3 regions of the Nocardia sp. NPDC004068 genome follow, and region 2 is predicted to be linked to each of the others. Evidence: riboswitches for the same ligand, from Rfam matches in the RefSeq annotation. Region 2 holds a riboswitch; each other region holds the start of a gene.
What was found. A riboswitch is a leader RNA that binds a small molecule or an ion and turns the genes downstream of it on or off. The one in region 2 is predicted to bind cobalamin.
Positions count from the first base shown of each region.

Region 1: it holds a riboswitch for cobalamin, as region 2 does, so the genes downstream of both, ACFYTQ_RS15950 (CbtB-domain containing protein) here and metE (5-methyltetrahydropteroyltriglutamate--homocysteine S-methyltransferase) in region 2, are expected to answer to the same signal.
Region 3: it holds a riboswitch for cobalamin, as region 2 does, so the genes downstream of both, cobN (cobaltochelatase subunit CobN) here and metE (5-methyltetrahydropteroyltriglutamate--homocysteine S-methyltransferase) in region 2, are expected to answer to the same signal.

Region 1 covers NZ_JBIAMW010000005.1:516,819-520,903, forward strand. Annotated here, with positions in the region: gene ACFYTQ_RS15945 (ABC transporter substrate-binding protein) at 1-507, opposite strand, end outside; cobalamin riboswitch at 757-891, shown strand; gene ACFYTQ_RS15950 (CbtB-domain containing protein) at 933-1,148, shown strand; gene ACFYTQ_RS15955 (CbtA family protein) at 1,171-2,016, shown strand; gene ACFYTQ_RS15960 (histidine phosphatase family protein) at 2,013-2,687, shown strand; gene ACFYTQ_RS15965 (hypothetical protein) at 2,778-3,623, shown strand; gene ACFYTQ_RS15970 (TVP38/TMEM64 family protein) at 3,736-4,085, opposite strand, start outside.
Region 2 covers NZ_JBIAMW010000001.1:128,706-132,790, reverse strand. Annotated here, with positions in the region: gene ACFYTQ_RS00640 (pyruvate carboxylase) at 1-607, opposite strand, end outside; cobalamin riboswitch at 775-961, shown strand; gene metE (5-methyltetrahydropteroyltriglutamate--homocysteine S-methyltransferase) at 1,077-3,332, shown strand; gene ACFYTQ_RS00630 (DUF4352 domain-containing protein) at 3,469-4,085, shown strand, end outside.
Region 3 covers NZ_JBIAMW010000002.1:156,932-161,016, forward strand. Annotated here, with positions in the region: gene ddaH (dimethylargininase) at 1-282, shown strand, start outside; gene ACFYTQ_RS04845 (SRPBCC family protein) at 227-661, opposite strand; gene cobG (precorrin-3B synthase) at 716-1,846, opposite strand; gene ACFYTQ_RS04855 (hypothetical protein) at 1,913-2,149, opposite strand; cobalamin riboswitch at 2,415-2,539, shown strand; gene cobN (cobaltochelatase subunit CobN) at 2,571-4,085, shown strand, end outside.

The sequences.
Region 1 (4,085 bases), on a different contig from region 2:
GGACAGGCCCTGCCGGTGCAGCCACTCGCGGGTCACGAATTCGTGGTGTGCGCCCAGGGTGTTGACGCCGACCTTCTTGCCGATCAGGTCGCGCGCTGACTTGATGGGCGCGTCGTCGCGGACGTAGTACCCGGTGAACGACTGCTCGTCGGCGCCGTAGGAGCTGAGCACCGAGGTCACGGGCGCGCCCCCGGCGATCAGTTTGATCACGGCCCCGTTGAACGCGCTGCCGAATTCGATCTGTTTGGTCGCCGCGGCCTGGATATTGGCCGGGCCGCTGGTGGTGTCGCCCTCCCAATGGAGTTGGACCTTGGTGAAATAGCCGAGATCCGCGGCCAATTCGACGGGCGTGACCTGACCGGTCTGGCCCTGGTAACGCAGCACGGTCTTACCGTCCGCGGTGGTGCCCGGCTGGGAGGAGCCGCACGCGGCCACGAGCGTCGCGGCGAGGGGTACGGCGAGAGCGACGGCGACGCGGGGCAGCCGCCGTCGGAGATACGACAACATTCTGGTGGAACTTTCGCTGATGACACGGAAGAGGGGCGCGGCGGCCGGTCGCCGGACCGGCGGTCAGGCGCGACAGATGCCGTGCGGGACGCGCATGAGGTCGACCGTGCGGCGGCGCGTCAACGGGCGGGGACTGATCATGTCGGGGCCTTGCGTCGGTGGAGCGGGCGGTGACCAATGTTCCCCGGGGCGCGAGCCTTTCCCCAGGGTGCGAATCAGCGTGATCCGAATACCGCCCCGACCGGGCCGATTGACCGATATGTCGGCGAACTCGTATGGTGATGAGGCGATGAGCAGAGGAATCCGGTGAGAATCCGGAGCGGTCGCGCCACTGTGATCACCCCGCGGGGTGTGAGTCAGACCCTCGCATCGCACTGTTCTGTAGCCGACGGGGACGCGAAATCCCCCCGCAGATAGGAGTTCTCGTGGCCACGTCCTACGCTCCGCGCTCCGGCGCCCGCGCCGTCTCGCTGTCGATTCCGAGCACCGCGCTGTGGCTGGTCGGCACGACCGTGCTGGCGCTGCTGGCCCTGTATTTCATCGGTATCGATCAGGGTGCGGTGTCGGTGTTCGGCAGCGATATGCACGTCCACGAGTTCGTGCACGACGGGCGGCACTTCCTCGGCTTCCCCTGCCACTGAGCACGGAAATCCCACGCGCACAATGGAAAAGCGAATCATCGGGCTCGGCGTGCTGTTCGGCGCGCTGGGCGGACTGCTGGCGTTCCTGTTCGCCCGCGTACTGGCCGAACCGATCATCGATCGGGCCATCGACTACGAGGAGGCCCGCGGGCACGCCGAGGCCGAACTCGACCGCGCCGCCGGGCATTCGGTGCCGCACGTGCACGACGCGGAGCTGTTCACCCGGTCCGTGCAGGCCAATACGGGTCTGGGGTTCGGCGTGATCGTGTTCGGCGCGGCCATGGGCGCGTTGTTCGCGGTCGTGTACGCGCTCGCGGTGGGGCGGGTCGGCAGGCTCGCGCCGCGGCCGCTGGCGCTGCTGGTGGCCGGGGGGATGTTCCTGGTCGTGTACGCGGTGCCGTTCCTGAAGTATCCGGCCAACCCGCCCTCGGTCGGCAACGCGGACACCATCGAGGAGCGCACCGGGCTGTATCTCGGGACGGTCGTCCTCACGGCCGTGCTGCTGTTCGCCGCGATCTGGCTGGGGCGCAAGCTGTCCGCCCGCTTGGGCGCGTGGTCCGCGACCGTCGCCGCGGGCGCGGCCTTCGTCGTCGTGACCGGCATCGCGCTGGCCCTGCTGCCCGCCCTCGGCGACCTGTCGGCCAACGCCGCCACCGGCACCGAGACCCCCCAGCCCCTCACCGACCCCACGGGCCGCATCGTCTTCCCCGGCTTCCCCGCCGACGACCTCTACCACTTCCGCCTGTATTCCCTTGCCGCACAAGCGATCCTGTGGACGATCATCGGCGTCGGCGTAGCCTCGGCGACCACCCGCCTGTTCGGCCGCGAGGCCGCCCGCGGCGACACCACCCCCGCCCCCCTCGTATGACCGACACCACCCGCCTCACCCTGATCACCCACGCCCTCACCCCCGCCGTCCGAGCCGCCCGCTTCCCCCGAGACGAACCCCTCGACCCCCACGGCGAGCGCACGCTCACCACCGTCCGCCCCATCCCTGCCGACCTCATCCTCACCGCTCCAGAACTCCGCACCCGCCAGACGGCCGCGGCCTTCGCCCTCGGCCGCGCGCCCGCCGATTGCGGGCCTACCGCGATCACGGGTCCCGCCCCCGCTGATCGCGCGCCCGCCGGTTCGAATCAGGGCCTCGCGAATTCCGGGCTCGCTGATTCGGCGTCCGGCGCACTCGTCGATCCCGCCCTCGCTGACCTGAACCACGGGGACTGGGCCGGAAAGACGATGGATGAGCTTCCGCCCGACGCGCTCATGGCCTGGCTCACCGATCCGACCTTCGAACCGCCTGGCGGCGAATCCATTACGGCCCTCCTCGACCGCGTGGCCGCGTGGCTCGTGACCCGCGCCGCGACCCCGCAACGCGTCATCTCGGTCACGCACCCCGCCGTCGTCCGCGCCGTCGTCCTCCGCACCCTCGACGCCCCACCGAAATCCTTCTGGCGCATCGACATTCCGCCCGCCACCGCGACCACTCTCCACGCCCGAGCCGCGACCTGGACCCTGCGCAGCACCGCCGTCCCCCTGTGAGAGCCCGCCGTACGGTACGGTGAGCCGGGGTGCGTCGGGATCCGTGGCCTTCGTGTCGCGTCGTCTCTCTCCCGATGTCGAATGATGGTCGTGCCGTCCGGTGACACCGAAGTGATTCATGTTTCCGTCTCGTCGTGGGAGTACGGGTGTTGTGGGGAGGTTCCGCGTGTCGGCGGGGTGCTGCGGGCGCGGGTGAGCGCGTTCCCGGCGGAGGAGGGGGAGACGTTCGCCGCGCCGCCGGTGCTCGAGTGGGATCGGGAGCTGGAGGTGGTGCGGTTCGGGGTGGTGTCGGCGCGGTGGACGGGTGAATTCGGTGATCCCGAGGGACGAGCGGTGCGATTGGTCGCGTCGTGGCACGACGAGGGGCCGGTGGCTCCGGATGTCGTCGCCGATATCGTCGAGGTGTATCGGGAGTCGGTGCTGTATCGGCTTTCCGACGGCGCCTGGCGTCCGATCGGTGGGACGGCGGAGCACACGAGAGTGCCTGTGATGGAACGCTTCTCGGAATCGGGTGCCTTCGACCAGCCGGGCGACGGGCCGGTACGGCAGGTGTGCGGTGTCGTCCTGGGCCTGCGGGTGCGGTCGTGTGCGGAGGCGTCGGCCGCGGTCGTCGCCGAGTATCGCGACCGGCGGGAGCGGGACGCTCGAACCGTGCATCTCACCGGTCCCGCCCCGACCTTCGGGCCCCTGATTCCCGGGCGCGGCGAGCGGCTCACCATCGATCTGTCGGATCCTCGAATCAGCTTGTCCGGCAGGGCGATCCCCCGGCCCGGGGTGGTGAGCGGCGAGGTCGGTCAGGTCAGCGTCGTGTCCGACAGCGGGCGCAGCTGGACCACCCTGGGCGACATCGCCCCCGGCACCCCGGCCGACACGGTCGACGCACCACTGTTCGTCGCCCTCATCCTCGAACCCGATGACCTGCACCACCCCCTCTGACCGGATCCCAAGGTGAACCACCCCAGCCGCACCCTTTGTTCGCCGTCGCACCCTTTGCAGGGTGTGCGGATTCCGATAAGGGGTGCGGCTGGGTTGCCGTACCTGGGGGTTGTCAGGAGGCCAGGGGGTCGGCGGGTTCGGGGGAGTCGGGGTCCAGGAGGGGTTCGGGGAGGAGGGGGTCGGCGAATTCCGGTGCGGCCCAGCGGGCGTCGATGATGAGGCCCAGGATGCCTAGGGTGATGCAGATGCCGGAGAGGGCGAGGAGGGCGGGGTTGGTGCGGCCGGTGAGGGCGTCGCCGAGGACGACTATGCCGATGGTGCCGGGGATGACACCGATGAGGGTGGCCAGGGCGTAGGGGAGCAGGCGGACCGAGGACAGGCCCGCGCAGTAGTTGATGACCGAGAAGGGGACGGGGGCGATCAGGCGCAGCGAGCCGACCGCGAGCCAGCCGCGCTTCTCCA
Region 2 (4,085 bases):
CCGCCTGCTCCAGGAACACCGTCGGATCGCCGAACGCCGACTCGGCCTCGCGCATGGCGGCCTCGATGGAATCGCGCAGCTGCCCCGCCTCGGCCACGCGCCGCATCCCGCGCCCACCGCCGCCCGCGACGGCCTTGACGAAGATCGGGTACCGCATGGACGTCGCCGCGCCGAGCAGTTCCTCGACATCGGCCGAGGGCGCGCTGGAATCGAGGACGGGCAGTCCGGCGGCCCGCGCGGCGGCGATGGCCCGCGCCTTGTTGCCGGTCAGTTCGAGCACTTCGGCGGACGGCCCGATGAACGTGATGCCCTCGCGGGCGCAGGCCGCGGCGAGGTCCGGGTTCTCCGACAGGAAACCGTAACCGGGGTAGATCGCGTCGGCCCCGGCGGTCTCGGCGGCCTTGATGATCTCCTCGACCGACAGGTACGCGCGCACGGGATGGCCGGCCGTGCCGATCTGGTAGGACTCGTCCGCCTTGAGCCGGTGCAGCGAATTACGGTCCTCGTACGGGAAAACCGCCACTGTTCCGATGCCGAGTTCGTAGGCGGCACGGAAGGCCCGGATGGCGATTTCACCGCGATTGGCGACCAGCACTTTGGAGAACATTATATTAAGGTACCTGCCTCGCGACCTGGGCCGGACGTCGATGACGCCTTCGCACCGATCCTCACAGGGGTAGCCCCGACTTCTGCGAAGTTGTGTCAACGGCTCCGTAGCTTATGCTCGAGGACGCAGCTGGTTCACCGCGCCGACGAGTTGGAGCCCCGAGCGTCGGAGTGCGGTGTCGAGCCGGTCCCCGGACCGGCGAGAGGGAACCCGGTGGGAATCCGGGACTGTCCCGCAGCGGTGAGTGGGAACGACCGCCGTCACACGCACTGGGTTCGACCTGGGAAGCGACGGCCAGTAGGAACGAAGACGCGCCCGCGAGTCCGAAGACCTGCCGACTGTGCCGGGTACGCCGTACCCGGCGGCCACCGCCTCGTGGATCGGGCGGACGGGCACTGCGTTTCGGGGCTTCGTCTGCCGTTAGGGCGGTGACCAGTGACTTCCAGTACTGGAGAACACCGTGACTCAGATTTCCCACACGCCGTTCACCGCAACGGTTCTCGGCATTCCGCGCATCGGTCCGCGGCGCGAACTCAAGCGCGCGATCGAGGGCTACTGGGCCGGGCGGATCGACGCCGCCGAACTGCACGATGTCGCCGCGGCGCTGCGGCGCGCTCAGTTGACCGCGCTGCGCGACGCCGGGCTGGACTCGGTGCCGGTCGGCACCTTCTCCTATTACGACCAGATGCTCGACACCGCGGTCCTGTTGGGCGCGTTGCCGTCTCGGGTCGCCGGGATCGAGGACCCGCTGGACCGGTACTTCGCCGCGGCGCGCGGGGCGGAGTCGATCGAACCGCTGGAGATGACGAAGTGGTTCGATACGAACTATCACTATCTGGTTCCGGAGATCGGCCGGGACACCGTCTTCGCGCTGCGGCCGGACAAGGTGCTCGCGGAGTTGCGGGAGGCACGCGAGCTGGGCGTGCCCGCGCGCCCGGTTGTGGTGGGGCCGTTGACATTTCTGAAGTTGGCCAAGGGCGTCGACGGCACGGAACCGGTGAGCAGGCTCGCGGATCTGGTGCCGCTGTATCGAGAGCTGTTGGCGCGGTTGGCGTCCGCCGGTGCCGAGTGGGTGCAGATCGATGAGCCGATCCTCGTCACCGATCTGACCGAGGACGAAATCGACTCGGTGCGTGACACTTACGGCCGATTGGCCGAGGCGTCCGAACGTCCGGCCCTGTTGGTCGCCACCTATTTCGGCCGCCCGGGACCGGCCCTGGCGGCACTCGCGGCGACCGATATCGAGGCCGTCGCAGTCGATCTCACCCGCGGCGCCACCGTCGACGATATCGCCGCCGTGCCCGCGCTGGCGAACAAGCTGCTGGTCGCGGGCGTGGTGAACGGGCGCAATGTGTGGCGGGCGGATCTCGACGGCGCGCTCGGCACGCTGGGAACGTTGCTGGGCAGCGTCGGCGAGCTGGCGGTGTCGACGTCGAGTTCGCTGCTGCACGTACCCTATTCGCTGATCGCCGAGCCCGATCTCGATCCGGCCCTGCGCTCGTGGCTGGCCTTCGGTGCGGAGAAGGTTCGCGAAGTGGTCACCCTGGCGACCGCGCTGCGTTCCGGTACGGACGCCGTGGCGGACGAATTGGCCACGGCGCGAAGGGCTTCGGCGAGCCGTCGCGCGGATCCCCGGCTGCACGACGACCGGATCCGGGCCCGCCTCGCCGCCCTCGGCACCCACCATCGCGCCCCTGCCGAGGAACGCCGTGCGCTGCAACGGGATCGGCTGAACCTGCCGCCGCTGCCGACCACCACGATCGGCTCGTATCCGCAGACGTCCGAGATTCGCAAGGCGCGCGCGGCGTTTCGCGCGGGCGAGATCGATGCCGAGGAGTACCGGCGACGGATGCGCGCCGAGATCGACGCGGTCATCGCCTTGCAGGAGGGGCTGGGCCTGGACGTCCTCGTGCACGGCGAGCCCGAGCGCAACGATATGGTGCAGTACTTCGCCGAACAGCTGGACGGGTTCGCCGCGACCGTGAACGGGTGGGTGCAGTCCTACGGCACCCGGTGCGTTCGCCCGCCCATCCTGTACGGCGACGTGGTGCGCCGCGCGCCGATGACCGTCGACTGGATCGCCTACGCGCAGTCGCGCACCGACAAGCCGGTCAAGGGCATGCTCACCGGTCCTGTCACCATTCTGGCCTGGTCCTTCGTCCGGGACGACCAGCCGCTGGCCGACACCGCCGGGCAGATCGCGCTCGCCATCCGCGACGAGACGGTCGATCTCCAGTCCGCCGGGATCCGCGTCATCCAGGTCGACGAGCCCGCCCTGCGCGAACTCCTCCCCCTGCGCGCGGCCGCCCGGCCCGACTACCTCGACTGGTCCGTCCGCGCCTTCCGCCTCGCCACCAGCGGCGTGTCCGACGCGACCCAGATCCACACCCACCTGTGCTACTCGGAGTTCGGCGAGATCATCGGCGCCATAGCCGCTCTCGACGCCGACGTCACCTCCATCGAGGCGGCGCGATCACGAATGGAGGTCCTCGACGACCTCGACACGATCGGATTCCATCTGGGCGTGGGGCCGGGAGTGTACGACATCCATTCCCCCCGTGTGCCTTCGGTCGAGGAGATCACGGCCTCACTGACGGCGGCGCTGAAAGCCGTTCCCGCCGAGAGGCTTTGGGTCAATCCGGACTGCGGGCTGAAGACGCGAGGGCCTGCCGAGGTGGAGGCGTCGCTGCGAAACATGGTGCGGGCGGCTCATTCTCTGCGCTAGAGCACACGGGCTCCTCGCTCTCGGACCGAGAACGAGGAGCCCGTCCCGTCGTCCGACGCCTGTAACGAACCCCGCGATCCCCTCGATGTGCTTCGGCAAAGTCTGTGAGCAGCAGCACAATCGAGAGGGTGGAGTAATGACCAACGCTGGATGGCCGCCGCCGGGATCACCGCCTCCGGGATGGCAACCGGTGCAGCCCTATCCGGGGATGCCGCCGAAGAAGGGAGCGGGTCCCGGGCGCGTCCTGCTGATCGTCCTCGGCGTGATCATCCTGGGCTGCTTCGGTTTCGGCGTCATCGGCGCGATGGTCGGCGGCAAGGACACGAAAACAGCCTCGTCGGCGACCGCTCGACCCGCACCCGCCGCCGCGCAGGCCGACAACCAGGGCACGAACGCGGCACCGCCGCCGAAGCAAGAGGCGGCACTCCCCGGCCTGAACACCCCGGTTCGGGATGGCAAGTTCGAGTTCGTGGTGACCAACGTCGAGACCGGACTGAAGGTGGTCGGGGACAACCCCTTCCTGCGGCGGACCGCCCAGGGGGCCTACACGATCGTCACGATGACGGTCACCAATACTTCCGATAAGCCGCACGGCTTCTCACCGTCCGATCAATACGTCTTCGATCAGAGCGGGCGCAAATTCGAGAACGACGGCGCGGCGGCGATCAACCTCCAGCCCGACACGAGTCTCTACGCCTCGGTGAATCCCGGCAACAAGGTCACCGCCCAGGTCGTGTTCGACCTCCCCGCCGA
Region 3 (4,085 bases), on a different contig from region 2:
CACCTCTTCCCCGACGCGATCATCGCCACCGACGCCGACGCGGAGGTCCTGGGCCTGAACGGCGTCTGCGACGGCCACCACGTCTTCCTCACCGACCGCGCCCCACACCTTGCCGCTCGCCTCACCGAACGCGGCTTCCACCCGATCGGCGTCGACCTCTCCGAACTCCTCAAGGCCGGCGGCAGCGTGAAATGCTGCACGCTGGAACTGCATTCGCCGCCGAACCTCAACGCAACCGTTCCGCCACCGCACGCAGCCCGACTGCGAACACCTGCTCACTGACGAACCGGGCGAATTCCGCGGGATCCGCGCCCTCGACGGTGAAGTCGGCCCACCACTGCGCGAAGGTCGCCCCCGTGTCGGTGACCGGCGTCAGCAGCACGCCCGCCACGTACTCGCGCAGCGGCATGGACGATTCGATGATCGAGTACTCGTATTCGTGATTCGACGGCTCGAACTTCAGCAGCCGCTCCCGGACGAACCCGTCCGCCAGCGTGAGATATCGGACCGCGCCGACCTCGCGTGGACCGGGACCGTCCTCGATGCGGCTCGCCACGATGGCCGGATGGAATGCGGCCAGCCCGTCGAAGTCGTCGAAGAATGCCCACACGCGATCTATCGGCGCGTCGAGCACGGAACTGGCGAACGCGGTGTGTGTCATGCGTCAACGGTATCGAAGATCCCGGGACGCCAAAGGCGTTGTCGCCGAACGCGATCAGATTTCCTCGTCCACCCGGTAACCCGTCGGGGTGGCGACGATATCGAGGACCTCGCCCCGGGGTCGGCCGCAGCGGCGTTCACACCCGGACCAGTGCTGGCGGCTCGCCACCCGCCCGGACTCGATGGCGGCCGCGGCGTCGGAGCGGACATCGGTGTGCGATTTCGCGCAGCCGGGCCGCCCGGCGCACGCGGTGACCAGCAGCCAGGGTGACTCGGCGTCGAAGATCAGTCCCATCGGGGCGAGGACGCGCACGACCTGCTCGGCCGCCCACTCGTCCAGATCGGGCAGCACCAGACCGCGCCACGGTGTGATGATCACCGGACGCTCCACGGCCGCGAGGAATTCGGCGGTGTGGGCGGGTAGCCGGCCCAGGCGCACCCCCGCGCCGAGTGCGATCCGGTCGTCGTCCTGGGTGAACCAGCCGATCGGATTGTCTTGGCGCACGGCGATTTCCAGCGGTTCCGCCACCGCTTCCAGGCCGAGCGCCGCGAGGATCCGATCCGCGGCGTGCGGGATCTCGTGCAGCCGCCAGCGGTCGTCGCGGAGTTCTTGGAAGGTGTGCGCCGCCGCGATCAGCGTTGGTATCGCCTGCCCGTACCGAAGCCGTACCCCGCTGTCGCGTCCACCCAGCAGCAGCGCGAACTCGTCGGCGTCGGTGGCGTGCACCCCGATGTCGCCGCCGAGGCCGCTGACATCCCCGCGCCCGTCGTCGAGGGTGAACAACACCCGCCCCGGCAGCCCGGCCAACGCGGGCGCTTCGAGAATCGCCTCGTCGAGGCGGGGCACCAGATCCCGCACATCGGCCCATCCGCCCACCCGCCCCGACAGCGGGGAGGCCACGATATTGCGGACCCGCTCGTGGGTCGGGCTGGGCAACAGATCCGCGGTCGCCAGCCGCGCGGCGAGCGCCTCCGCGTCGTGAATCCGCCGCAACTGCGCATTGCCGCGCGAGGTCAGTTCCAGCGCGCCGTCACCCAGTTCGCTCGCGGCCGCCGCCAGCACCCGCAACTGATCCGGGCGCAGGATGCCGCCCGGTAGCCGGATGCGGGCCAACGGACCGTCGGCGGCCTGATGCAGGCGCAGGACGCCGGGGCAGGAGTCGGGTTCGGAGCGGTTCATGGCCACCCCAGACTACGGACACCCACCGACACCAACACGGCCCGGCAACCGACGGCTGGCCCGCTCGACGTCCTACACGTCGAAACGCCGATCCCGCCCCGCCCACGGCGGATCCGGAACATAGCTGTCCGACAACAGATGTGGCGTCTCGTGATGATCGACCCGATCCCGCCGCGCGGTCGACTCGAACACCAGCAGCCCCGTCACCGCCACCCCGGCGCACACCCCCGCGGCCGCCACCGCCAACCCTCTGTTGTTCCCCGCGGCAGCCGCCAGCGCCATGGCCAGCAATGCAACGGCAACCATCATGCACACAATTCCCGACCAGGCAGCGAATCGATTCCGCCTGGCCCACCCAGGTGAGTTCGGCATACCCACAGCGTACGCTCCGACCGGTCGGTCGAAAACACCCGAAACATCCCAAATCCCACCCACCCAGCCGCACCCTTTATTCGGATCCGCACCCCCTCCAGGCCCTGCAAGGGGTGCGGATTCGAATAAGGGGTGCGGCTGTGAAGAAGTCGTTGCGCGGGGTTCGCGCGGCATGCATCGTTGTCGGTGCGGGCAGCGGCCGGAAGCCGTGGCCCACCCGGGGGCGATGTAGCATCCGGGGGCTCGTCGACTACGAGGAAACCGGTGCAATTCCGGTGCGGTCGCGCCACTGTGACAGCCAGACCCTCTCGGCGAGCGCGAATCCGTGCTGGGCGCGTCACCCGAGGAAGGCCGAACCGTGATCCTGCTGCTGTCCACCTCCGACACCGACCTGTTGTCCGCCCGCGCCAGCGGCGCCGCCTATCGGCTCGCCAACCCCGCGCGGTTGCTCCTCGACGACCTGCCCGCCCTGCTCGACGGCGTGGACCTGGTGATCGTGCGCATCCTCGGCGGCCGCCGCGCCTGGGAGGAGGGCCTGGACGCGGTGCGCGCCAGCGGTATTCCGCTGGTGGCCCTCGGCGGCGAGATGGCCCCCGACGCCGAGCTGATGGAGGCGTCGACCGTGCCCGGCGGCGTCGCCGCCGACGCCCACAACTACCTCGCCGCGGGCGGTCCGGACAATCTGCGCCAACTGCACAACTTCCTCTCCGATACCGTCCTGCTCACCGGCCACGGCTTCGAACCGCCCGTCCACCTGCCCAACTGGGGCGAATTGCCGCGCGCCGCACGCGAATTCGACGATTCCGCGCCCACGGTCGCCGTGCTCTACTACCGGGCCCAGCACCTGGCGGGCAACACCGCCTACATCGACGCCCTGTGCGCGGCCATCGAGGACGCCGGGGCCCGCCCGCTGCCGCTGTACTGCGCCTCGCTGCGCACCGCGGAACCGGAACTGATCGAGACCCTGCGCGCCGCGGACGCGCTCGTCGTGACCGTGCTCGCCGCGGGCGGCAGCAAACCGGCCACCGCCGCGGCGGGAGGCGACGACGCCGCCTGGGACATCGGCGAACTCGCGGACCTCGACGTGCCCATCCTCCAGGCGCTGTGCCTGACCAGCGGTCGCGCCCAGTGGGCGGACAACGACGACGGCCTCACCCCGCTCGACGTGGCGACCCAGGTGGCCGTGCCCGAATTCGACGGCCGCATCATCACGGTCCCGTTCTCGTTCAAGGAGTTCGACGCCGACGGCCTGTCCACCTACGTCCCCGATCCGGAACGCGCGGCGCGCGTGGCGGGCATCGCGGTGCGGCACGCCCGCCTGCGCCACATTCCCGTCGAACGGCGGCGCATCGCCCTGGTCTGGTCGGCCTATCCCACCAAACACGCCCGCATCGGCAACGCCGTCGGCCTGGACACCCCGGCCAGCGCGATCCGCCTGCTCACCGAAATGCGCACGGCCGGTTACGATCTCGGCGCCCCCGGCGAGATTCCGGGCCTCGAGGAGCGCGACGGCGACGCGCTGATCCACGCCATCATCGCCGCGGGCGGACAGGACCCGGACTGGCTCACCGCCGAACAGCTCGAGGGCAACCCGATCCGCATCGGCGCCCGCCGCTACGCCGCCTGGTTCGACACTCTGCCCGAGGAACTGCGGGCGGCCGTGGTCGAGGCGTGGGGTCCGCCGCCGGGCGAACTCTACGTCGACCACTCCGCCGACCCGGCGGGCGAAATCGTCATCGCCGCACTGCGTTTCGGCAATGTCGTGCTCATGGTGCAGCCGCCCCGCGGCTTCGGGGAGAACCCGGTCGCGATCTACCACGATCCCGATCTGCCGCCGAGCCACCACTACCTGGCCGCCTACCGCTGGCTCGCC